Regions from separate parts of the Pseudoalteromonas sp. NZS11_1 genome, predicted to be linked through region 1. Evidence: predicted binding sites of a transcription regulator. Region 1 holds the regulator's gene; each other region holds the start of a gene.
The links. Region 1 encodes FliA, which starts transcription of late flagellar genes. Its sites were predicted from a motif close to CTAAAGNTNNNNNNNNNNNNGCCGATA; they were not measured.
Positions count from the first base shown of each region.

Region 2: I6F44_RS18570 (DUF5610 domain-containing protein) is a predicted target of FliA. The motif match lies at 2,315-2,341, and genes of this name have one in related genera.
Region 3: I6F44_RS11610 (VC2046/SO_2500 family protein) is a predicted target of FliA. The motif match lies at 2,860-2,886, and genes of this name have one in related genera.

Region 1 covers NZ_JADYXK010000021.1:22,206-30,384, reverse strand. Annotated here, with positions in the region: gene flhB (flagellar biosynthesis protein FlhB) at 1-969, shown strand, start outside; gene flhA (flagellar biosynthesis protein FlhA) at 1,042-3,153, shown strand; gene flhF (flagellar biosynthesis protein FlhF) at 3,175-4,656, shown strand; gene I6F44_RS14370 (MinD/ParA family ATP-binding protein) at 4,649-5,509, shown strand; gene I6F44_RS14365 (RNA polymerase sigma factor FliA) at 5,536-6,246, shown strand; gene cheY (chemotaxis response regulator CheY) at 6,287-6,670, shown strand; gene I6F44_RS14355 (protein phosphatase CheZ) at 6,688-7,461, shown strand; gene I6F44_RS14350 (chemotaxis protein CheA) at 7,477-8,179, shown strand, end outside.
Region 2 covers NZ_JADYXK010000040.1:507-8,685, forward strand. Annotated here, with positions in the region: gene I6F44_RS18560 (RNA recognition motif domain-containing protein) at 1-317, shown strand, start outside; gene murI (glutamate racemase) at 280-1,080, opposite strand; gene I6F44_RS18570 (DUF5610 domain-containing protein) at 1,146-2,285, opposite strand; gene trmA (tRNA (uridine(54)-C5)-methyltransferase TrmA) at 2,448-3,545, shown strand; gene I6F44_RS18580 (thiol:disulfide interchange protein DsbA/DsbL) at 3,612-4,250, opposite strand; gene I6F44_RS18585 (thiol:disulfide interchange protein DsbA/DsbL) at 4,267-4,890, opposite strand; gene I6F44_RS18590 (serine/threonine protein kinase) at 4,925-5,899, opposite strand; gene ccoG (cytochrome c oxidase accessory protein CcoG) at 5,986-7,416, opposite strand; gene I6F44_RS18600 (hypothetical protein) at 7,705-8,064, shown strand; gene I6F44_RS19750 (hypothetical protein) at 8,064-8,179, shown strand, end outside.
Region 3 covers NZ_JADYXK010000014.1:79,240-87,418, reverse strand. Annotated here, with positions in the region: gene I6F44_RS11630 (SulA-like leucine-rich domain-containing protein) at 1-112, shown strand, start outside; gene I6F44_RS11625 (YchJ family protein) at 151-630, shown strand; gene I6F44_RS11620 (diguanylate cyclase) at 705-1,622, opposite strand; gene I6F44_RS11615 (DUF6172 family protein) at 1,816-2,118, opposite strand; gene I6F44_RS11610 (VC2046/SO_2500 family protein) at 2,298-2,825, opposite strand; tRNA gene I6F44_RS11605 (tRNA-Tyr) at 2,938-3,022, shown strand; tRNA gene I6F44_RS11600 (tRNA-Tyr) at 3,072-3,156, shown strand; gene I6F44_RS11595 (M48 family metallopeptidase) at 3,226-3,858, opposite strand; gene I6F44_RS11590 (MHYT domain-containing protein) at 4,202-7,534, shown strand; gene I6F44_RS11585 (response regulator) at 7,538-8,179, shown strand, end outside.

The DNA.
Region 1 (8,179 bases):
AAAGGTTTATACAATGTCATGGGCCGAACCCTTAGCTTAAATCGCAACGAAGCCTTTGATACTACTAAAATGTTTGCCGTATGGGGAGAGGTTGCAGACGCGTTAATGTTTCCTATGGCTATGTTTGTATTAATTATAGTTTTGGCTGCATTTATTGGTAATACGTTACTAGGTGGTTTTAACTTTAGCTGGGAAGCTGCTGCACCTAAAGCAAGTAAAATGTCGCCAATGAAAGGTTTTAAACGTATGTTTGGCCCGCAAGCGGCTATTGAGCTTGTAAAGTCACTTTTAAAATTTGGCTTGGTTGCAAGTTTTGCTATATTTTTAATTAATACCTATTTTGATGAAATACTGCATTTAAGTTTAGAAAGTGCACCGGGTAATATTATCCATGCCTTAGAGATTTTAGGCTGGATGTTTTTAGGTCTTTCGTGCACTTTAATTATTATTGCGGCTATTGATGCACCATTTCAAAGTTATAACCATAACAAACAACTTAAAATGACAATGCAAGAGATTAAAGATGAGTATAAAAACTCTGAAGGTGATCCACAAATAAAAGCGCGTATTAGGCAAACTCAAAGGCAAATGTCGCAAAACCGTATGATGCAAGATGTCCCTGACGCTGATGTTATTGTTACCAACCCAACTCACTACTCAGTGGCATTAAAATACGATACAGAGCGCGCAGGAGCGCCAATAGTGCTTGCTAAAGGTATTGATGAAATGGCGATGCAAATTAGAAAAGTAGCAATAGGGAATGAAGTACCTATTTTAGAATCCCCTATGTTGACCCGAGCGCTTTATCATACGGCTGAAGTAGGAGAGCAAATACCCGATCAGCTATTTACTGCAGTAGCGCAAGTTTTAGCGTATGTATTTCAGCTTAAGCGCTTTAATAAAGGGCGCGGAAAACGCCCAACTAAGCTCAATAACAAGCTCCCAATCCCCGATGCCTACAAGTATTAAACCGTTAACTTAGTAACTTGGAATAGTTATTGCTAATTCTACGTAGTGTCAATTTTTTGAAATTGTAGAATTATGAGTTTTAAAGCGGTATTACAACAACTTAACAGAGACAAAAAAGACTATGCCAAAGGGGTAGGTACTCCTTTGCTTGTGCTTGCAGCCTTGGGAATGGTGATCTTACCGTTACCGCCATTTTTACTCGATATCCTTTTCTCGTTTAATATTGCCCTCGCATTAGTGGTTTTACTCGTGACTGTTTACACGATGAAGCCGGTTGAGTTTGGTATATTCCCCTCTGTATTACTAATTGCTACGATTATGCGCTTAGCGCTTAACGTTGCCAGCACTCGAGTTGTATTACTTGAAGGTCATAATGGTGGTGATTCTGCCGGTAAAGTAATTGAAGCGTTTGGCTCCGTGGTTATTGGTGGTAACTACGCAGTTGGTTTGGTCGTATTTTTAATTCTGATCATTATTAACTTTGTGGTAATTACTAAAGGTGCTGGGCGTATTTCTGAGGTATCTGCACGTTTCACCCTTGATGCAATGCCGGGTAAACAAATGGCAATTGACGCCGATTTAAACGCTGGTTTTATCAGTGCTGAGCAAGCGCGTGACCGCCGCGAGGAAGTAACTCGCGAAGCCGATTTTTACGGCTCAATGGATGGTGCGAGTAAATTTGTAAAAGGCGATGCCATTGCAGGTATTGTTATATTAATCATCAATATTGTTGGTGGTTTATTTGTCGGTATGATTCAACATAATTTGAGTTTTGGCAACGCAATGGAAGTATATACATTACTTACCATTGGTGATGGCTTAGTTGCTCAACTCCCTTCTTTACTGCTTTCAATTGGTACCGCGATTGTTGTAACACGTCAAAATGAGTCGCTCAATATGGGTGACCAATTTAAGAAACAACTAGGTAACGAAAAATCACTCTTTATTGCTTCAGGTATTTTGATCATCATGGGTTTAGTGCCTGGTATGCCGCATTTTGCTTTTTTAAGTTTAGGTGCGTTATTGGGTTATTTAGCTTACTACACACAGCAAACTAAGTTAAAAGCCGCTGCAGCAGAAGCCGAAGAAGCCGCCAGTGGCGGAAGCGCTGCAACAGGTATTGCCAATAAACAAGAACAAAAAGAACTTGGTTGGGATGATGTTCAGCAGGTTGACGTAATTGGCCTAGAAGTAGGTTACAGATTAATTCCGTTGGTAGATCAATCTCAAGGTGGTGAGCTACTTAATCGTATTAAAGGTGTACGTAAAAAGCTTTCTCAAGAACTTGGTTTTTTAGTACCACCTGTTCATATTCGCGATAATTTAGAGCTTGATCCAAATGCTTACAGAATAACGCTAATGGGTGTTTCAACCGGTGAAAGCGAACTTAAACATGGCGACGAGCTAGCGATTAACCCAGGGCAAGTATTTGGTCCTATTAAAGGGGTTGAAACTAAAGATCCTGCGTTTGGCCTTGATGCAGTATGGATCAAGCCTGATCAAAAAGATGAAGCGCAATCACTAGGTTATACCGTTGTAGATTCAGCCACGGTAGTCGCCACTCATATTAGCCAGTTATTAACTAACAGTGCGGCGTTGCTACTAGGGCATGAAGAAGTTCAAAACCTGCTTGATATGCTTGCTAAAAGCCATCCTCGCTTAGTAGAAGGACTAGTACCTGATGTGTTGCCATTAACTGCAATTGTAAAAGTACTGCAAAATTTATTGAATGAAGGTGTAGCTATTCGCGATATGCGCTCAATTGTTCAAACCCTTGTTGAGTATGGTCCGCGTAGCCAAGACCCTGATGTATTAACGGCTGCAGTGCGTATTTCTCTGCGTAGGTTAATTGTTCAAGATGCGGTTGGTATGTCATCAGAAATCCCTGTCATAACCTTGGCACCTGAGTTGGAACAGATGTTGCATCAGTCATTACAAAATGCAGGCGATGAAGGTGCCGGTATTGAGCCTGGACTTGCAGAGCGACTTCAAGTGTCATTGACACAAGCGCATCAAAATCAAGAAATGGCCGGTGAACCTTCTATATTGCTAACGTCAGGAATGTTACGCACTGTGTTATCTCGTTTTGTTAAGTACACCATTCCAGGATTGAGAGTGATGTCTTATCAAGAGGTACCAGACGAAAGACAGATCAAGATTGTTAGCTCTGTAGGCCAACAATAAGATTTTAACAGGGGTTGAATCATGAAAATTAAACGTTTTTTTGCTAAAGATATGCGCACAGCACTTAAAGAAGTTAAAGATGAGTTAGGTGTTGATGCGGTTATTATGTCAAATAAGAAGCTGGCTAACGGTGTAGAAATTGTAGCGGCAGTTGATTATGACAAAGCAGCCCCTAAAGTAGCAGCGCAACCACAACGTACTGCAGAGCCGCGTGCTCAAGTACCACACCAAAGTATGCATAATTTTGTAAAACCAGAGCCTCAGCGTGCCAAACCAGAGCCGCAGGCAAAAGTGGCTGACAGCCTACAAGCTTTATTAGAGCGCCAATCACCGCGTCCTCGCTCCCCTGAACTTGCATCAATGTTTTCACAATCAGGTATTGATACTACCGATAACTATCAAGAACCAGTTATGGAACAGCGTACTAAAAATATGTTTGCTCCTGAAAATGCAGCGCCAGTTCGTTCACAAACTCAAGCGGATAGCTTAGGTTTTGATGATTTAGACAGCGACTTTGATGATTTAGATAGTCCAGTAACTGCTCGCCAACAAACACCCAATAATGAAAGCGAAGAAATGACAACAATGCGTGAAGAAATGAACGCAATTCGTCAATTACTTGAGCATCAAGTATCAGGCTTAATGCAGCAAGATATGGCGCGTCGCGATCCAACACGCGCTTGCATGGTTGACCGCTTAGTCGGTATGGGTATTGATAAAGAAGTAGCGCAACAAATGGCATGTTTTGTACCTGATGATGTATCTCGTAAGCAAGGCTGGAAAGCGTTGTTAACGATGGTCGAAGATCAAATGCAAACAACCAATAATGAAATACTTCGCCAAGGTGGTGTATATGCGTTAGTGGGTCCAACAGGTGTTGGTAAAACAACAACAGTTGCTAAGCTTGCAGCTTTAGGCGCACAAAAATATGGCGCTGATAAAGTGGCCTTAATAACCACTGATACATACAGAATTGGTGCATATGAACAGCTTGCTACTTACGGCCGTATTATTGGTTGTGGTGTAAAGCAAGTTAAAGATGCTAATGAATTAGCTGAAGTTTTATATCATTTACGAAATAAACGTCTAGTATTAATTGATACAGCAGGTATGAGTCAGCGAGATTTACGTTTAACTGAGCAGTTAAACACGTTAATGCGTAACCAACGTGTGGATATTCGCAGCTACTTAGTACTAAGCGCAACGGCACAAATTAATGTATTACAAGAAACAGTACGTCACTTTAAAAAAGTACAGTTAAGTGGTTGTATTTTCACTAAGTTAGATGAATCATTAAGTTTGGGTGAGATTATTAGTATTGCGATTCAAAATCGCCTCCCAATAGGGTATCTTACTAACGGTCAACGAGTGCCAGAAGATATTCGTGTTGCAAATGCTGAAAAACTAGTGAAAAAGGCTGAGCAGTTATATTTAAAAAGAACAAAAGCACAACATTCAAGGCACCAAGCAGTGGCGCCAAGTACAGTAGGGATGTATGATTAACACAGTATTAGATCAAGCAAGCGGCCTGCGCAAAATGAGTCAAAACAATAACAACGGCGTAAAAGTTATCGCTGTAACCGGTGGTAAAGGTGGGGTGGGGAAAACAAATGTTTCTCTAAATACCGCTATTGCACTAGGGCAACAAGGTAATAGAGTATTAGTGCTGGATGCTGACTTAGGTTTAGCAAACTGTGATGTGATGCTTGGTTTACGTGTAGAGCGCAATTTATCACACGTTTTGTCAGGTGAATGTGAGCTTGACGAGATTTTAGTTGAAGGGCCTGCTGGTATTAAAATTGTACCCGCTACATCGGGCTCGCAAAGTATGGTTGAACTATCGCCATCTGAGCATGCCGGGCTAATTCGTGCATTTAGCGAATTGAATACCGAATTTGATATTTTAATTGTAGATACAGCCGCTGGTATTTCAGACATGGTGCTAAGCTTCTCACGAGCAGCACAAGATGTAATGGTTGTAGTGTGCGATGAACCAACATCAATAACCGATGCTTACGCACTTATTAAAGTATTAAGCCGCGAGCACGGTGTTTATAAGTTCAAAATTGTTGCCAATATGGTCCGCAGCATGCGTGAAGGCACTGAATTGTTTGCAAAACTATCTAAAGTTACCGATCGCTTTTTAGATGTTTCAATGGAGCTAGTAGCAACGGTTCCTTATGACGAAAATATGCGTAAAGCAACACGTCGCCAAAAGGTGATTGTTGAGCTCTTTCCAAGTTCGCCAGCCGCTCTCGCGTTTAAAGCGCTGGCGACAAAAGCAGTTAAATGGCCAATACCAAATCAACCATCTGGGCATTTAGAGTTTTTCATTGAGAAACTAGTAAACGGCTAATTATGACAACATTGGTGAATAGAGCTATGGGATATCAATCAACACAAAACTTAAATGTGATTGTTGAGAAACATGCATCGCTTGTTAAAAAAGTGGCATGTCATCTAATTGCTCGATTACCACCTAGCGTTCAGCTTGATGATTTAATTCAATCAGGAATGATAGGTTTAATAGAAGCTTCAAAAAACTTTGATGCAACAAAAGGCGCAAGCTTTGAAACCTTCGCCGGTATTCGTATTCGCGGGGCTATGCTTGATGAAATGCGCCGTGGTGATTGGGCTCCTCGTTCAGTACACCGTAAAAGCCGACAAGTTGCAGAAGCAATTACTGGGCTCGAAAGCAGTCTGAATCGCGAACCAACAGATACAGAAGTTGCTGAAAAACTTGAAATTTCACTCAATGAGTACCATCATATTTTAAATGATGTTAATACCAGTAAAGTATTAGGCATAGAAGACCTTGGTGTAGATGAGGATGTTATTACTCCCGTAGGCCAAGATTTAGCGCTAGACAAACCTTTTAATAATGTTAAAAATGATCGGTTTAATGAGTCTTTGCTAAATGCAATAAAGTCATTACCAGAGCGTGATGCAATGGTACTTTCTTTATACTATAACGATGAAATGAATTTAAAAGAAATAGGACATATACTCGATGTAAGCGAATCGCGTGTAAGTCAGATACATGGTCAGGCGATGATTAAGCTTAAAGCTAAAATCAATGACTGGATAAACTAGTAGTAAGTAAACTAAGGTTAATACCTCACTGGGGGATGTTTTGGATAAAAACATGAAAATTCTTGTAGTTGATGATTTTTCAACGATGAGACGAATTATAAAAAACCTATTACGTGACTTAGGTTTCACTAATGTTCAAGAAGCTGATGACGGGTCTACAGCTTTGCCTATGTTACAAAATCAAGTATTTGATTTTGTGGTTACAGATTGGAATATGCCGGGAATGCAAGGTATTGACCTTTTAAGAGCAATTCGTGCAGATGATAAGTTAAAACATATCCCTGTATTGATGGTAACGGCAGAAGCTAAAAAAGAACAAATAATTGCTGCAGCGCAAGCTGGCGTTAATGGTTATATTGTTAAGCCATTTACAGCTGGAACATTAAAAACTAAATTAGAAAAAGTATTTGAACGCTTAGGCTAATGATGGGGGAGAGGCTTATGTCAGCACCAGCTGCGCCTCAAATAACGTTAGAACAAGCTCGTCAACTCGTCATTTATTTAGAAAACGATGAGCAAGATAAAGCTAATCAGTTGATTTTAGAGACAGCTTCGCAAGAGCAGTCTAAATTATTTGCTGAAGTTGGGAAGTTGACTCGTCAACTGCACGAAGCACTTAAAAGCTTTGAGCTTGATACTCGCTTAACTAACATAACGACAGATGCGATTCCAGATGCTAAAAAGCGGCTTAATTATGTTATAGAAATGACAGAAAATGCGGCTAATAAAACAATGGATGCTGTTGAGGCTAGTTTACCTATAGCTCAGCAACTTGCAGATGAAATATCTCATATCAAACCGACATGGGATCGTTTAATGAGCCGGGAGATTGAGCTTGGTGAGTTTAAACAACTTTGCCATAGTATCGATAAGTTTATGAATAACTCTCATCATAAAACGGATGAGCTTCAAAGCTTAATGACAAATGTACTAATGGCTCAAGACTATCAAGACTTAACAGGTCAAGTTATTCGCCGTGTTATAGAACTTGTTAGAGAAGTAGAAGAAAGCTTACTTCATCTTTTAACAGCGTTTGCTGAACAAGATGACAGTGACAACACAGCGAATAAAGTAGAACAACAAAAAATAAAAGAACCAGTTGCCACACAAACTTTAGCAGGTCCTGAAGGCCCTATTATTGATAAAGAATCGCGTAATGATGTTGTGTCTGATCAAGATGAAGTCGATGATCTTTTATCAAGTTTGGGCTTCTAAGAGGAGAGTAACTGCATGTTTGAAGTCGATGAAGATATTTTACAAGACTTTCTTGTAGAGGCAGGAGAAATCCTAGAGCTTTTATCTGAACAGTTAGTTGAACTGGAAAATAATCCAGAAGATACCGAGTTACTAAATGCCATATTTAGAGGCTTTCACACTGTAAAAGGTGGTGCAGGCTTTTTAGCTATGACAGAACTTGTTGATGCTTGCCACGGCGCTGAAAACGTATTTGATTTACTACGTCAAGGCGTGCGAACGGTCAATTCAGAGTTAATGGATGTTATTTTACAAGCGCTCGACACCATTAATGAAATGTTCGCGACTATCCAAAATAGGGATAAGCCAGAACCAGCAGATCCTGAGTTACTTCAAACCCTCCACATTTTGGGCCTACCTCCAACAGAAGCCGAGCTTAACGGAGTCGCTTCAGAAACTGACGTTGAACAACCTCTTGATGAAGTAGTTGATACGCCAATAGCTGATGAGGAAGATCCATTTGCATTTGATGAAATGTTTAGCGGAACTCCTTCGGTTAGTGATGCTGAAATAAACGAAATCACTGAAGATGAATTTGAAAACTTACTTGATGAACTACACGGTAAAGGACAAGGTCCTGCAGTTGAAAAGCCAGTAGCAAGTAGTAGTGATTTTAATGGTGATATTACTGATGATGAATTTGACAGCTTATTAGACGAGTTACATGGAGTTGGCAGTT
Region 2 (8,179 bases), on a different contig from region 1:
ATGTGACTGAAGAAGCTGAAGTTAAAACAAAAACGCTTTATGTTGGTAACCTTCCTTATCGTGCAAACGAAGGTGTGGTTCGTGCATTATTTGAAGAACAAGGCAAAGTATTCAATGTTCGTTTATTAAAGGATAAGAATACTGGCAAGCGTCGTGGCTTTGGTTTTGTTGAAATGGCGCAAGCTGATGCAGACAATGCAATTGCTAACTTGAACGATAGCGAGTTCCAACAACGTACTTTAAAGGTACGTGAAGCAAAACAAAAACAAGAAGATGATTCTAATGCTCTACGTACTGAGACGGATCAGTCAGTGTAACTAGCTTTACCGCTAGCTTATTGCTAAACACATCAGCCGTTGCATAATATTGCAGCGGCTTTTTTATGTCTGTTAGTTTATTCACACACAAGTTAAGTTGGTTAAGTAAGTAGTTGACTCTGTTTGCTATCGCTACACCTGAATCAAGTAATTTTACATTCCCTTCAAAATACTGACTAATAGGCTCTGCTAATATTGGAAAGTGCGTACATCCTAATACAAGTACATCTATAGTTTTATCTATATGTAGGTCATCAAGCACTTGATGCAACTTGTTTGTATCCAAAGACTCTGTAAAAAAGTATTGCTCAGCTAAAGTTACTAACTCCACACTGCTATATAGATTAACGGTTACATTACGTGCATGCTCAGTAATTAATGTTTTAGTGTATGAACTGGCGACCGTTGCCGGTGTGGCTAATAAGCCAATATGATTTGAACGTGTTAACTCTGCCGCAGGCTTTATTGCTGGCACAACACCTACTATAGGAATATCTGTCATTTGGCGAACAGCGCTAAGTGCAGATGTAGAAGCGGTATTACACGCTATTACAATTAAATCAACATTAAGCGTATTAGCTTTGATGAAATGAATAAGTGAGCATAATCGGTTAATGATGGTTTTTTGAGATTGAGCACCATAAGGTAGTAATGCATTATCCATAAAATAACTGTACTGAGCATTGGGGATACTTTGCTTTATATGCTCAAGTACAGTAGTTCCACCAATACCTGAATCAAAGACCATTATATGCGCTGACAAACTACCGTTCCCACTTTACTTTAAGAACGGCAGTTTGCCATGAGGTATTTATAAAAGAAAGTAGTTTAACTTTGCGTGGTTTCTAAATCAGTAAGCCTGTCGGCTGCCGAATTTAACTGATTAAGGTTTTCGAACATAGACTTTGTGTAATCTACTAACTTATCTATTTGCTCCTGATCTTGATTTAACCATTGGAGAATGCCAGCTAGCTGATTTTGTAATCCAAGCTCACCCGCTTTTTCAAAAGCATTTTTAAGGTCATCATTAAAAGGAGCTAAACCCTCCGCTACTTGTTTTTCTGGTGCTGGTCTATATTCTTCATAGCTTTTAACTGTTGCTATTGTTTTTGTTTGGCGTAAATCCATAGAAAAAGCCACCAGCTGATCGCTGTCTAAACTCAGCTCTTGCGCTTGTTCAAATGCTTCATCTAAATCACCACCAAAAAAGGTTTTACTTAAATCTTGTAAGTCTTCCATCATTACATTAATAGCTTCTTGCTCTTGCTCATTTAAGTCACCATTAACCGACATCGAAAATGATACCTGTCGAGATTGCGATGATGAGCTTGCAAACGACTCGCCATTATTGTTTTGCTGATAGCCACTTGCCGACTGAGATTCAAATGCATCTGCAAAGCTAATACTTACCTCGTCACCTTCTGCGGTGGTAAATTTATACTCTGCATTACTCGTCATACTGACATATTGAGCCTGGCTTATATTTACGCTGGCAGGTTGTGGGTTAAATAACGACTCTTCAAACTTATCGAGCCCATTGTAAATTCCCTCTTTGGACTTATTAATCCCCTCTTCCATGTCATCATTAAATACACCTGTACCTTTGAGTTCATCAACAGCGTCGTCAATCCCTATTTGGACCCCTTTGCGCGCGTCGCCTAACATATCTTTGAGCTTTTCGTCATCAGCGCCATTAGCTTTTGCTTTATTAACAGCACTACTCACAAAATCGAGTACGTTTTTTACTATTTCATCAAAATCAAATAGTGGTTTATCTGCTTTTTTTTCTGCGATAGGCAATCCAAGCTGCTCAGCCATTTTATCGCCAAGCACCTTTGCGGCCAACTCTCGGCCTCGTTGTTGATAGCTATCTTGAGGAGACGTAATTGTAGGTTGCTGTATATCAGCTTTATTATTGAATTTATTGATGTTGTTGTTTGGCGTAAAGCCATAATTACCTATTTTCATGATTCGTCTCCTAAGCGTGCGTAGTTTATTATCGGCTATAACAATAAAAACTAAAGTACAATGTTCAATAAAACAGCATAAATGCTAGCCAAAACTAGACAAATACGCAGCGCTCCCTACAATAGCGCCGATAAACAGATCTTAGATAAGGTAGTAGCGTTAATGGCAGTTATTAAAATAGATACCACACAGTACCAAACGCAGTTAAGTGAAAAAGAGCAGCGTATTAGTGCACAGTTCCAACGTTTTGGTGTGGAGCAACTAGAAGTATTTAGCTCAGAGCCAACTAACTACCGCCAACGTGCTGAATTTAGAGTATGGCACGACGGTGACGATCTGTTTCACATTATGTTTGATCAACAAACAAAAGAAAAAATCCGTGTTGATACATTTGATCCAGCAGCGCCTCTAGTTGGTGAAATAATGCAGGTGATGATTGAGCATCTTAAGCCTTGTGAAATATTACGTCGTAAGTTATTTCAAATCGATTACCTATCCACGCTAAGCGGTGAAATTTTAGTAAGCTTGCTTTATCACAAACCACTGGATGATGAATGGTTAAGTGAAATTAAAGCACTGAAAGAAAAGCTTAGCAGTAAATACAAAATTGACTTTATAGGCCGAGCTCGCAAACAAAAAGAAGTACTAGGTGATGACTTTGTAACTGAACGTTTAACAGTTAATGGTCAAGAGCTTATATACCAACAAGTAGAAAATAGCTTTACTCAGCCTAATGCAAAAGTAAATATTAATATGCTGGAGTGGGCACAAGATTTATGTAAACCACTTAAAAATGATTTACTAGAACTGTATTGTGGTAACGGTAACTTTTCAATTGCATTAGCGGGCTGTTTTAATAAAGTATTAGCGACGGAAATATCAAAATCATCTGTTCACTCTGCTCAATACAATATTGCTAAAAATAACGTAGAGAACTTAGATATTATTCGTATGTCTAGTGAAGAGTTTACTCAAGCAATGAATGGCGAGCGTACTTTCTCTCGTTTAGATGGTATTGACCTTAAAAGCTATGACTGCCAAACCATATTAGTTGATCCACCACGCGCGGGCATGGATGAATTAACGTGTGACTTAGTGGCTAATTACGAAAACATAATTTATATATCGTGTAATCCTGAAACCCTTGAGCGTGACCTTGATCACTTAACACGTACGCACAACGTTAAGCGCTTTGCTATATTTGATCAGTTCCCATATACACATCACATTGAGTCGGGTGTTTTCTTGCAGCGCAAATAAATACGCTCAGTAAACGTTACCCATAAAAAAAGCTCCTTGTAGGAGCTTTTTTAGTTTTAGCTAAACTTACTTGTTAGCTAAGTAATTAATCAGTTTGCTAATATCTTCTGGTTCAGTAATACCCGACTCACGACCTAGGTTTAATTTATACTTACCATTTACAATAAATGTAGGTACGCCACGTAGTGCGCCTTTTTCTTTAAAGTAGTCTTGATCACGTTTCATTTTAGAGCTCAGCGTACGTACCGAGAAGCTTTTAAACAGCTTATCAAACTTATCGCCATCAACGCCCTGCGCTACAAATATATCTTTTACATCTGCAAGCTCATTAAAACTAGCGCGCTTTGTATGAATATGATTAAAGATTGCAGAGACAATTTTATCTTTTTGCGGAAGCACTTCTGCAGTAGCGAGTGCTTGGCTCATCATCTGTTGGTTTTCTGGGTCGCGTACACCTACAAAATCAACATGGCTCTTTTTAAATTTAACGTTTTTATCAAGCTTAGGCTTAAACTCACCAATTAGTGCTTCCATGTTATTACATGCAGGGCAGTAAAATGAGAAAAACTCTTTAATTTCTGGCTTTTTAGTTGCGCGCTCAGAAACAACGTCGTAATGCACGCCTTCTTCATACGTTGCTGCAAAGCTTATTGCCGCCATAGGAAGTAGTACTGCAAGCAAACCTGCTTTAACTAATTTAATCATTATTATGCTCCGAAATTTATAGTGCTAATAAAAACGCTACTAACTCATCAAGTTCTTTTTGATTTTTGATGGTGTTGAGGTTTATTTTATATTTATCGTTAACAATAAAAGTAGGTACACCTGTAAGTGCGCCTAATTTTGAATATTTATTTTGTTTGTTTTGCATTGCTTGCTCAGCCGAAATAACTGGCATGCTTGCAATTTCTTGATCAAACGTTGCGCTATCAATACCGTTTACTTCAAGTAATTTTTTAACGTCTTTCATTTCAGTTAAAGGAGCACGCTGAACATGAATACTTTTAAAAATTTGATCGCTAATACTCTGCGCCTGACCATGCTGCTTAGCAATTAAGTAGGCAAAGCTTAAATTACTTTGTGCTTGTGGCGACACGCCACCTAAAAAGTTCACGTGGTTTTTAATAAACTCAGCGCCTTCTGGCAGGCCTTGTTCAATTGCTTTTGCTACTGGTTCAAACTTAAAACAATGTGGACAGTAAAATGAGAAAAATTCGGTTACTTGTGGTGATGTACTTTTGTCTACATCAATAACAGTGTATTGATTATCAACTTCAAACTGTGCAGCAAGTGCTGCAAATGGTAAACATAAAAGTAATAAACTCAGTTTTAATTTTTTAAGCATTTGTATCTCGTTGTACTTGTCTTTAAATAAAATATTACGGCAATAACTTTAACGGTGCTTCTTGCAGTGCTGCAAGTTGCTCCTTCAGTGCTAAAATTTGTTGCTCCCAGTATTTGTCATCAGCAAACCATGTAAAGTTCCGCACAAAGGCAGGATCGCTCCATCGTTTAGCTACCCATCCCATATAATGGATAATACGCATCGCTCGCAGCGGTTCAATTAATTTGAGTTGAGAGTGATCAAAATCACAAAACTCTTCATACGCATTCACAAGGGTGTCTAACTGTAACAGTTGCGTCGCTCTATCGCCACTGAGCATCATCCATAAATCTTGGATTGCAGGACCTTGGCGGCTGTCATCTAAATCAACAAACATGAGCGCATCACCTGCCCACAAAATATTACCAACGTGGCAGTCACCATGTAAGCGAATACTTTGCACATCTTTATACTGTTTTTGCGCCTGCTCTATCACTAAATCTAAAATAGTATAAAAGGCAGTATTTATTCCCATAGGCACTAAGTTACTTTTTTGAAGATGAACTTTGGCTGTATGTAAATACTCCTCGCAGGTAACTGTTGGCCTATAAGTAAAAGGCTTTGTTTTAGCTACTTGGTGCATACGGCCAATTAAACGCCCCATTACATCAAGTTGATCTAAGTTATCAACCTCAAATAAACGCCCGCCGACACTTGGAAACAACACAAACAAATAACCTTCGTGTTCAAACAAGCTTTTCCCATTATATAAAATAGGGGCAACAACAGGCACTTCCGCTTCTGCCAGTTCAAATGCAAAGTCATGCTCTTCTTGAATTTGCTCTTTACTCCAGCGCTCTGGGCGATAAAACTTCACTACGTAACGCAGACCATCATCGGCTTTAAATTGGTACACTCTGTTTTCATAGCTATTGAGTGCCAACAAACCAGATTCGGCGTACACACCTACGCTTTCTATTGCATCGAGTATTAGGTCAGGTGTTAAGTCAATAAAACTAAATTTACTCATACTCTTCTTATATAAAATAAAAAGCGGGTTATATACCCGCTTTTGTTAATTGCTATATCAACTTACCTATTTAAGGTAGGTTGTGATTATCGCGCTTTAAAAAAGTTACTCGACTGCGATATTGTCTCATCCGGCTCATCTACCGGTGAAAGCACAAAGTTAAACTCTGTCATCGACACCTTCAAATCATAAGGGTCCATTACAAGCGACAATGGCACATTATGAGATTGCCCTGCCTGCACAGTAAATGACTGCTTACCAATATACTTAAAGTTATCTAACCCTTGCACTTTAATATTAAAGGTTTGCTCGTACTGCGCTTTATTAATTACCTTTAATGTATAGGTGTTCTCTACTAAACCATCAAAATCGACACGATATAATTGATTTCGATCACGAATGATATCAAAGTCCATTGTTTTACGCAGCGCTATATTAGCTACAAGTGCTCCCGTAAGCACAACAAGTATGACCGTGTAACCAATGATTTTAGCTCGTAGTGGATTCGTTTTATTTTCTGGGGTTTCGAGGTTTCGCTCTGTCGTATATGAAATAAGCCCACGCGGGTATTCCATTTTATCCATTACGCCATCACACGCATCAATACATGCACCACAGTTAATACACTCAGCTTGTAACCCATTTCTAATATCAATACCTGTTGGGCACACTTGAACACACAAGTTACAGTCTATACAGTCGCCTAGCTCTAAATCTTCATGATCTACTTTACGTGAACGAGGACCACGGCTTTCACCACGGCTTTCGTCGTACGTTACAGTGTATGTATCTTTATCAAACATAGCTGATTGAAAACGAGAGTAAGGGCAAATGTGTAAACACATAATTTCTCGCATCCAACCGGCATTACCATAGGTACACGCAGCAAAGAAAATAATACTGACTAGTGCATAACCACCCACGTTAAACGTTACAAAATCAGGAAGTAACTCTCTGATTGGCGTAAAGTAACCCACAAAAGAAATAGCGGTATATAACGAAAACAATACCCAACTAGTATGCTTTGCCGTTTTACGCCAAAACTTATCAAAATTCATGGGTCTTTGATCGAGTTTTTTACGCTGATTAGCTGTGCCTTCAAGCTTTTCTTCAAACCAAATAAAAATAAAGGTCCAAACAGTTTGCGGACATGTGTAGCCACACCACACCCGTCCATAGAAGGTGGTCACTAAAAACAGCGCAAATGCTGCCAGCATAAAAATAAACGCTAATATGGTAAAATCTTGAGGCCATAGCGTTAAACCAAAAATATTGTATTTTTGACCAATTAGATCAAACAGTACTGCTTGCTGGCCGTTAAAATTAATCCAAGGAAGTAACATAAACGCAAGTAGGCCTAAAAAGCCAATGCGCTGCCTAAGTAATTGATGTAGGCCTTTTACGGCACGCACATAAATACGATTTCGGGGATTGAACCTATCATCTTGACGGCTTAAATCCGGTTTTTGGATTTTCACCTCTACAGGGATATTCTTTACTTTAATTTGCTTGTCCATCGAAGTTCCTCAACGCCGCTTGGAAATAAAAATCCAGCAATACTCAAGTACTCTATACTTAAAGCTAGCAAGTTACTTGCTAGGCAGATTTACTTTAATAAATTGCCTTCTCGAATACTTTCAGATATTTCAGAAATATCTGACTGCTGTTAACCATTATAACAATGTTGGTTAAAATTACTGGCATAGATCGCTAATAATTTATTCATCCCAGTTACTTGCTTTTAAAATGCAGTTTATTACACTGCATGGTAATTCAACCCTACTTAGATCAAGGTTTACGTATCCATGAAAAAATTTATTATTTTGGTAGTTGTGATCCTTGCCTTTTTTACAATCGATCATCCGCTTATAAAAGAACCTCGCGAAAGGTTATTAGGTGAAGGCATTGGTTTTTTAAGTGATGCAAGTAAGGTTAACAGAAGCCCTGCTGCAAATATGGCTAAAAATAGAATCAGCACTCAACTTAAATTGTCTGAATCTGAGGGTGAGTACGTAGAAAAAACGTTTACAACAGATGACTCTGTTCAGTTATTTCACCTACGCTATTGTCGTGAACGTGACTTAAACCTTTATTTTTATGGCGATCGTTTAAATACAGTATGTAAAATAGTGACTGAAGCATTAGAGCAAAAGCGAGCAAAGTAGTGGATTTTTCAGGATTAAATAAAAAAGCAAGCGACTCATTTCATAAACAACGCAATATGCTCAAGCAATTGGCACAAGGCAAAACGTTAAAGTGTGAGAAGTGTAATGGGGTTTT
Region 3 (8,179 bases), on a different contig from region 1:
AGTTAATAACCAACTACTTACGAATTTATCATTCGATTTAAGTAAAACGAATACAAAACTATACTGTTTTACTAAAAAGTCTCAAACAACAGAGATATCACTCGCCCAATAAGCTTGTTAAACTAATGTTTTAGACTTTGTATTATTATTATGACTTCACTCAATACCACATTATGTTTTTGCAGCAGTGGGCACAATTATGCCGATTGCTGCGAGCCACTTCACTTATCTGTTAAGCAAGCTGACTCTCCTGAACAACTTATGCGCTCACGATTCAGCGCTTATGTTCTTAAAAATGCAGAATATGTTTATCAAACCTACGCAAAAGAAAAACAAGCTGAAAATCCGGTTAAAGAAATCAATGATTTTGCTAACAGCTGTCGATTCATAAATCTTGATGTAATTGGGTCAAGCCATGATGACAATACTGGGACTGTAGAATTTAAAGCCCAATATTTTTATCAAAACTTATTTTGTGAGCTTCACGAAAAATCGCAGTTTATTAAAGAAAACACTCAATGGCGTTATTTAGATGGCACTATATATCCTGTTGAAGATATTAAAGTGGGCAGAAATGATGACTGCCCATGTGGTAGCAATAAAAAGTACAAAAAATGTCATAGCGTGTAATAAATAATCTTATTTAATATTTATCACCTACAAGGTGTTTTTAAGTGGCAAAGTGATTTACTAGCTAGCTAAACTTAAAAACACACTTGGTTACGACCTTGCATTTTGGACTCATACATTTTTTCATCTGCGATCTGCAAGGTGTTTTTGTTATTTACATACGGTTGTAGGGTTGCACCGCCAATACTAATAGTCACAAAGTCATATTCTGAATATCTGTGTAATATTCCTAAATCGACCACATTTTGTTTAATTTTATCAGCAACACAAATTGCACCTTCAGTGCTTGTATGCGGTAGAACAACTACAAACTCTTCGCCGCCGTAACGCGCAACAAAATCGGTTGGCCTTTGCAAACTATTAGTAATACTTTGTGCAACAAGGTTTAAAACCGTATCGCCTTGCACATGACCATAAAGATCGTTGTATTGCTTAAAGTAATCTATATCGATGAGTAATAGTGCATAGTCGACTTTTTCTCGTAAGGCGCTTCGTTCCATTTTAGAAAAATGCGCATCAAAATAACGACGATTGAATACCTTTGTTAAATCATCTAGAAATACTTTTTGATTGAGTAAGTCATGTTGCAGTTTCATCGTAATATGGGCGCGCACTCTTCTATATAAAGTTTCCGAGTTAGTTGGTTTTTTTATAAAATCTACAGCCCCAGCTTCCCAGCACTCTTCTTCTTGATTTTCAGATGAGGTTACAAAAATAACGGGGATATCTTGTGTTTCAGATATATTTTTTAATTTTAGACATGTTTCAATACCACTCATTCCTTCCATATTAATATCGAGTAGTATTATATCTGGCGGATTATGTTTACAAATTTCAATCGCATCCTCACCACAGCTCGTTGTTGTTACACTAAAATGCTCTGATAATATTTTTTTTAATACAATTAAGCTTAATAGCTGATCGTCAACGACAAGTACCTTAGAGCTCTTTAAGCTTAATTTCAATTGGTGGTCAGAGTAATTTATAGGCATGGTACAACTGTTTTGTTTTTTTAATTAAACACACCCTATATCACTACATTTTGTTATGCAAATGTTAATAAATTAAAATTCTACTTATTAGTTACTAATAAAAATGATTTATGGTGAATCTTTAATGCATAAAAACAAAAAATGAGCCACTTGGGCTCATTTTAAAACTTCGAACACTTAATTAAATTAAGTGTTATTCGTCATCATCTAAATCTAACTGTTGACGTTGAGCAGGTCGAGCTAAAATCTCTACATAGAAAGAGGTCAAACCTTGCTTTTCAATCTCGCCAATTTGGTTACTTAATTCAGCAACGTGCACAACTTGCGCATCTTCAGCTGTGTTACCAAACTTACAGTCAAATGCCCAATAGTCAGCATCTTCAGGTAGCGTTTTATTACGCTCTCTTTTCAAATATTTTTTCACTTCGTGCTTTGCAGCATCAACCATACGAGGGTATTTGATTTTCTCGTGATTTAGCGTGAATGTTTTCTTCATTACGTTCCTAATTACCTTGGTTTAATGATAATGGCATTTCATGTCATACCATTTGACGCCATTATAGCAATTGCATTTAATTTTTGGATGCTTTTTTTTCATTAAATCAATTATTAGCAAATATATAAAGCAGACCCGTTATAAAGCATATATTAACTGGTGATTATTACAATCATATATCACACCGCAATGAGCTGAAGTGGTTGATGTAATGCATCATTATTAAGGCTGTCGTAAAAAGCAGCTGCATCTATAGGGGGATTAGCTAGTTGGGTTTGTTCGCTTTTAATTCTTCTTCTGACGGCAAGCTCACAGTTATCTATTATATTAAGTGGAATATGCTTGTCATCATTTCTAATCGCAAGTGGTTCAGGGCTTAAGCATTGTCTTAACTTAATACTTGTCATACCACAGCGCTCTCCTTCTTGAGATATTAATGATGCATTAAATTGTCCAACCAACATGTTATATTCATCAGGGGCTAAAAGTTGCTTTGGACCTGCGCCAAATTGCTTTCTTAACGCCTCTTCTTCTATAACTAAATTATCTATTTCAGTTTTTGGTAAATGAAATTGACTAAAGTCGAGTGCGTCATGTGACAGCATCGCTAATAATAGTGCAAATTCGCCACGGCGATTTTCATGCACACTATTATTGAGTCTACTGTTTAACTGACTCTCTGTGATTAACAAATCATCTATTTGCATAGTCTTTAGCCGATTGTGGTAACTGATAGATATTTATCGGCTTTATTTCAATTTTCTTTAGCTTTTTTCTTTACTTAAATACGCAATTTGCTATTATCAGCGCCGTTGCATTGGAGGGGTTCCCGAGCGGCCAAAGGGATCAGACTGTAAATCTGACGGCTCAGCCTTCGCTGGTTCGAATCCAGCTCCCTCCACCACTTTTCTTACCGCTAAGTTAAGTGGGGCCAAATGCAATAAAATTAGTGTGGAGGGGTTCCCGAGCGGCCAAAGGGATCAGACTGTAAATCTGACGGCTCAGCCTTCGCTGGTTCGAATCCAGCTCCCTCCACCACTTCTCTACTATTCCTATATTCCTATATTCCTATATTCCTATATTCCTATATTCCTATATTCAGTAACATCAAAACACCCACTGTAAACTCATACCATTTTGTTTTAACCAATTAGATGATGTTTTGTAATCGGGGAAAAACGCCTCTACTCGCTGCCAAAAAGCTTTGCTATGATTTAAATACTTTAAATGGGCAAGCTCATGAACAATCACATAATCTATAGCGTGATAAGGAGCACCTATAAGATGTAAATTAAAAGTGAGTTCTCGCTTGCTATTACAACTCCCCCACTTTCGTTTATAAACACCTATTTTTAAATCATTTGGTAACTCTTCACCCATTTGAGTACAGAAATACGCTAAACGCATTTCTATGTAAGCAATAAGCTGCTCTTTTAAATAAGTCTCTAATAGCTGTCGATACTTTTGATTAGTGTTTTTAACTCGAGGAGATATTGTAATAAGTAAGTGGTCATCATACGGGGTTACTTTGGAATCTTGGCCTGAGTCCAATTTCAAATAAATAGTTTCTGAAAAAACACTTATTTTTTTAGATTCAAAGGGGTACTGCTTAGTGTCATCAATTGACGATTGTTTTTTTAATTGTTCTGCAACCCACTCTTGTTTTTCAAATAACCAAGTATCAATGTGTTTTTTTGCGACAAAATGTGGCGCATACACAGTTACCTTTTGACTATGCACTTTTATTGCGACTGTTTTGCGTCTAGTACTCTTTTTTAGTTGATATTCAAACACGACCTAAACTCTAAATATTGCATCCGTTTATATAATCCATATTACCATCAATTTTAAACTCTTAAGCATAAAGTCGCACTTAACTCCTAATCCGCTTTATTATAATAAGCTATAGATTGAGCCGTCTATTTTATTTGAATTGAAAGTCAAATCACTTTATTTACTTCAATAACAAAAAATAAATAAACTTGGTTAAAATTCGTCACTTTATAGCGCGATTAGAAATAACGGTTCATTTATTAGTAAATTAGATTAAACTTGTAAAATAAAGATTATATTTCGAGCCGTTATGCTATCAGCTTTCTTCATTACAGACCAAGATCCAAGCCTAATACTTAATGGGGTTTACGACCCTCTTCTAGTCTCAATGTCTGTATTAATAGCCATTTTTGCTGCTTTTTTTACTACTAAGCTCATTGATTTAGCAAAAGAGACTAAATTCCCTCGTTATCAACGTTTAGCAAATATAACCGCAGCAACTGTATTTTCTTCTGGTATTTGGAGTATGCACTTTATAGGTATGTTAGCTTTTTCGCTATGTACTAATATAAGCTACGATCCAACAATCACACTACTCTCTTTTCTTCCTGCTTTATTAGCATGTCAGTATGCGGTATCAATACTTGTAAATAGTGATGGAAACTTTAGAGTGCTCAGCATTTGCTCGATCTTACTAGGGGCTGGTATTGGTACAATGCATTACAGCGGTATGGCTGCAATGGAGCTTTCCCCAATGTTGCGCTATGACCCACTGACCTTTGGTCTTTCAATTTTAGTTGCCGTCGCTCTTTCGTTTATAGCGTTATATAGTCGCTTTAATCTTGAAAAATTTTTTCCAAAACTATCATACCTACAAAATAGAGCCATCAGCGCTATAATATTAGGCTTTGCTGTTGCTGCTATGCATTATATGGGCATGGCATCTACACGCTTTGTTGCAACATCTCCTCTTTTATATGACGACGCAAATGCTTCTGCTGGGCTCACTTTTGTAGCCATCGCGGTTGCAACTGCAACGATTGCCATTACAAGCGTAGTAGCGGTACTTAATGGCATGGTCAGATATAAAATGTTACTTGAAGAAAAGTCAGCCGACGAGTCTCGCTTAAACGCAATTTTAGGCACAGCCATTGATGGAATCGTGACAATAGATCACACCGGCATTATTTTGAGCTTTAATGAGTCAGCTAGCAAAATTTTTGGTTGGCATGAAAATGAAGTACAAAATCATAATATTAAAATGCTAATGGATGATGCTATCGCGATGCATCACGACAGCTATCTTTTACATGCTAAAAATGTTGATTTAGGTAAAGTAATTGGTGTTAACCGTGAAATTTTTGCTAAACACAAAAACGGCCACTTATTTCCAATTCGATTAGGCGTCGGTGAAGTTAATCAACCAGGGCAAAACCCTCTTTACGTAGGCTTTATTACAGACTTAACAGAGCAACGCGCTTTACAAAAAAGCCTTGAAGAAAAAGAGCAAAAGTATCGCTCCTTGATGGATAACATGCCAGGCGTTGCTTTTAGATGCAAATTTGATGATAACTGGACCATGCTTTTTATTAGCCCAAGTATCAACGAATTAACTGGTTATAACCCTAATGAATTTACTGAACACTGCATTGAATTTAACGATTTGATTTTAAAGTCTGATCAGCAGCCTATTGTAGATGCCGTAACAACAGCCGTAGAAGAAAAACGTCAGTATTCAATCGAATACAGGATTCGCCACAGAAACGGTAAAATATTATGGCTTTTAGATAAAGGCAGCATCGACTTTGATACCCAGGGTCAAGTAAAGTGGATTGATGGTGTTTTAGTTGATATTACAGAACGCAAAGAATATGAAGAAAAACTAGAGCAAGCTAAATTTAAAGCTGAAGAAGCAGCTCATGCAAAGCAATCTTTTATGGCTAATATGAGCCATGAAATACGCACCCCAATGAATTCTATAATAGGTTTTAGCGATCTATTAATGGACACTCCACTTGATCAGGAACAACAAAAGCATTTAGTGACCGTAAATAATGCAGCCCGTTCATTGCTTAGATTGTTAAATGAGATACTCGATTCTGCAAAATTAGAACGTGGTAAGCTCACCATTGAGCCAGTACACTTTAGTTTAAAACCAGTGATAGACAGTATTATCTCTACTTTCTGGTTAGAAGCTAAAAAGAAAGATTTAGAACTTAAACTCCATATTAAAAAATCAGTAAGTGCTACTTATTACGGCGACCCAGATCGACTCAGGCAAGTACTCACCAATCTAATTGGTAACGCTATTAAGTTCACCGAAAAAGGCTCTGTTACCGTAACCGTTGGCATAACACAAAATCAGCATCTGTTTTTTGAAGTGCAAGATACCGGTATTGGTATTGCAAAAGATCGTATTCAAGCAGTGTTTCAACCTTTCGAACAAGCCGATGGTACTACTACTCGCCGCTTTGGTGGTACAGGTCTTGGTACTACCATAAGCAAACAACTTGTAGAGCTTATGGGCGGAACAATAAACTTAGTAAGTGAACTAGGTAAAGGCACCTGCTTTTACTTTTCATTGCCGCTTACTTTAGGTGACGAAACTAAAATAGATCATTTTGATGGTCTACACACACAACTGCCTGCACTTAGGGTGTTAGTAGTTGACGATATAGAGCAAAATACAGAACTACTTTCTTTACTCCTGTCACGCGATCAGCATGCAGTTACCAAGGCATCTAACGGACTTGAAGCGATTAAAGTATTTGAAGGACAAGACTTTGATGTCATTTTAATGGATATACATATGCCATTGTGTGATGGCATAGAGGCAACACAAAAAATAAGAGCAATAGAAAATCAAAGACAAATTAAATACACGCCAATTATCGCGCTCACAGCCAGTGTATTACAACAAGATAAGCTTACGGCTAAAAAAGCAGGCATGAATGGCTTTGCAAATAAACCCGTCGATATAAATCAACTAAACCAAGAAATAGCACAAGTGCTTGGTCTTGGTATCGCAAAAGAAATGGTTATATCGCAAAGCGATCCTAAAGCACAGCATATAGATTTTGAAAAAGGGTTAGCACTTTGGGGCTCTAAGTGTAAGCAGCTTACCGAAATCACTAAATTTATTAGTGATAGCAATAAGCGGTTCGAAATATTATTCAGTGATAAATTATCAAACATAAAAGATGCTGATAGTCTCATACACACTCTTAAAGGTGTTGCTGGTAATTTGGGCCTAATAACGTTAATGAAGTTATTAACCGATTTAGAGCAAAAACAAAGTGACGCTAAAATTATTAGTACTTTAGACGATATAAAAAACGAGCTACTTGTCATCTCACAATTGCTATCATCTAATACTTGCGATAAGCCAAGTATTAAGCCTGAAGATAATAGTTCTGACACGCTATCAATTGATGAAATTAAGTCACTGTGTAAGACGCTTTATCAAGATGCACAAAATGCAGAATTAAATGATGAGCTACTAGCAAAACTGCAACGCGGCATACCTTCAATCTATAAAAATGAAGTTGATGCTATAGCCGAGGCCTTTGATGAATTTGATTTTGATAAAGCACACGTAATACTAGAAACCTTACTTGAAAAACTAACAAACAATGAGTATTAATTAATGGATTTTACAACAGATAGGCCACGAGTATTAATTGTTGACGATGAGCCTGCAAATCTAAAAGTAATGCGCGAAGTGTTAGGTAATCAATATCGTATGTCGTTTGCTAAATCGGGTGATGCCGCATTGGCACTACTTGAAAAAGAACTACCAAAGCTAATCTTGCTCGACATAATGATGCCAGATATGAATGGTTTTGAAGTATGTCAAATAGTTAAAGGCAACCCTAAAACATCACACATCCCAATTATTTTTGTAACTGCACTTGGTGATGAAAGCGATGAATTTAAAGGTTTTGAACTTGGTGCCGTAGATTATATTACTAAGCCAATAAGCCCTGCTATTGTAAGAGCTAGAGTTAAAACTCACTTATCGCTAGTGCAAGCTGAGCAATTAAAACAAGCACATGTAGATTTAGTACAACGCCTAGGCCGTGCTGCTGAATATAAAGATACTGACACTGGCGAACATATAGTGCGTATGAGCCAATACAGCAAAGTATTAGCATTAGCGCTAGGTATGGATGAGCAAAGTGCAGAGCTTTTACGCCAAGCCGCCCCAATGCACGATGTTGGGAAAATAGGTATCCCTGATGCTATCTTACTCAAGCCAGGAAAGTTAACTTTTGAAGAGTTTGAGCAT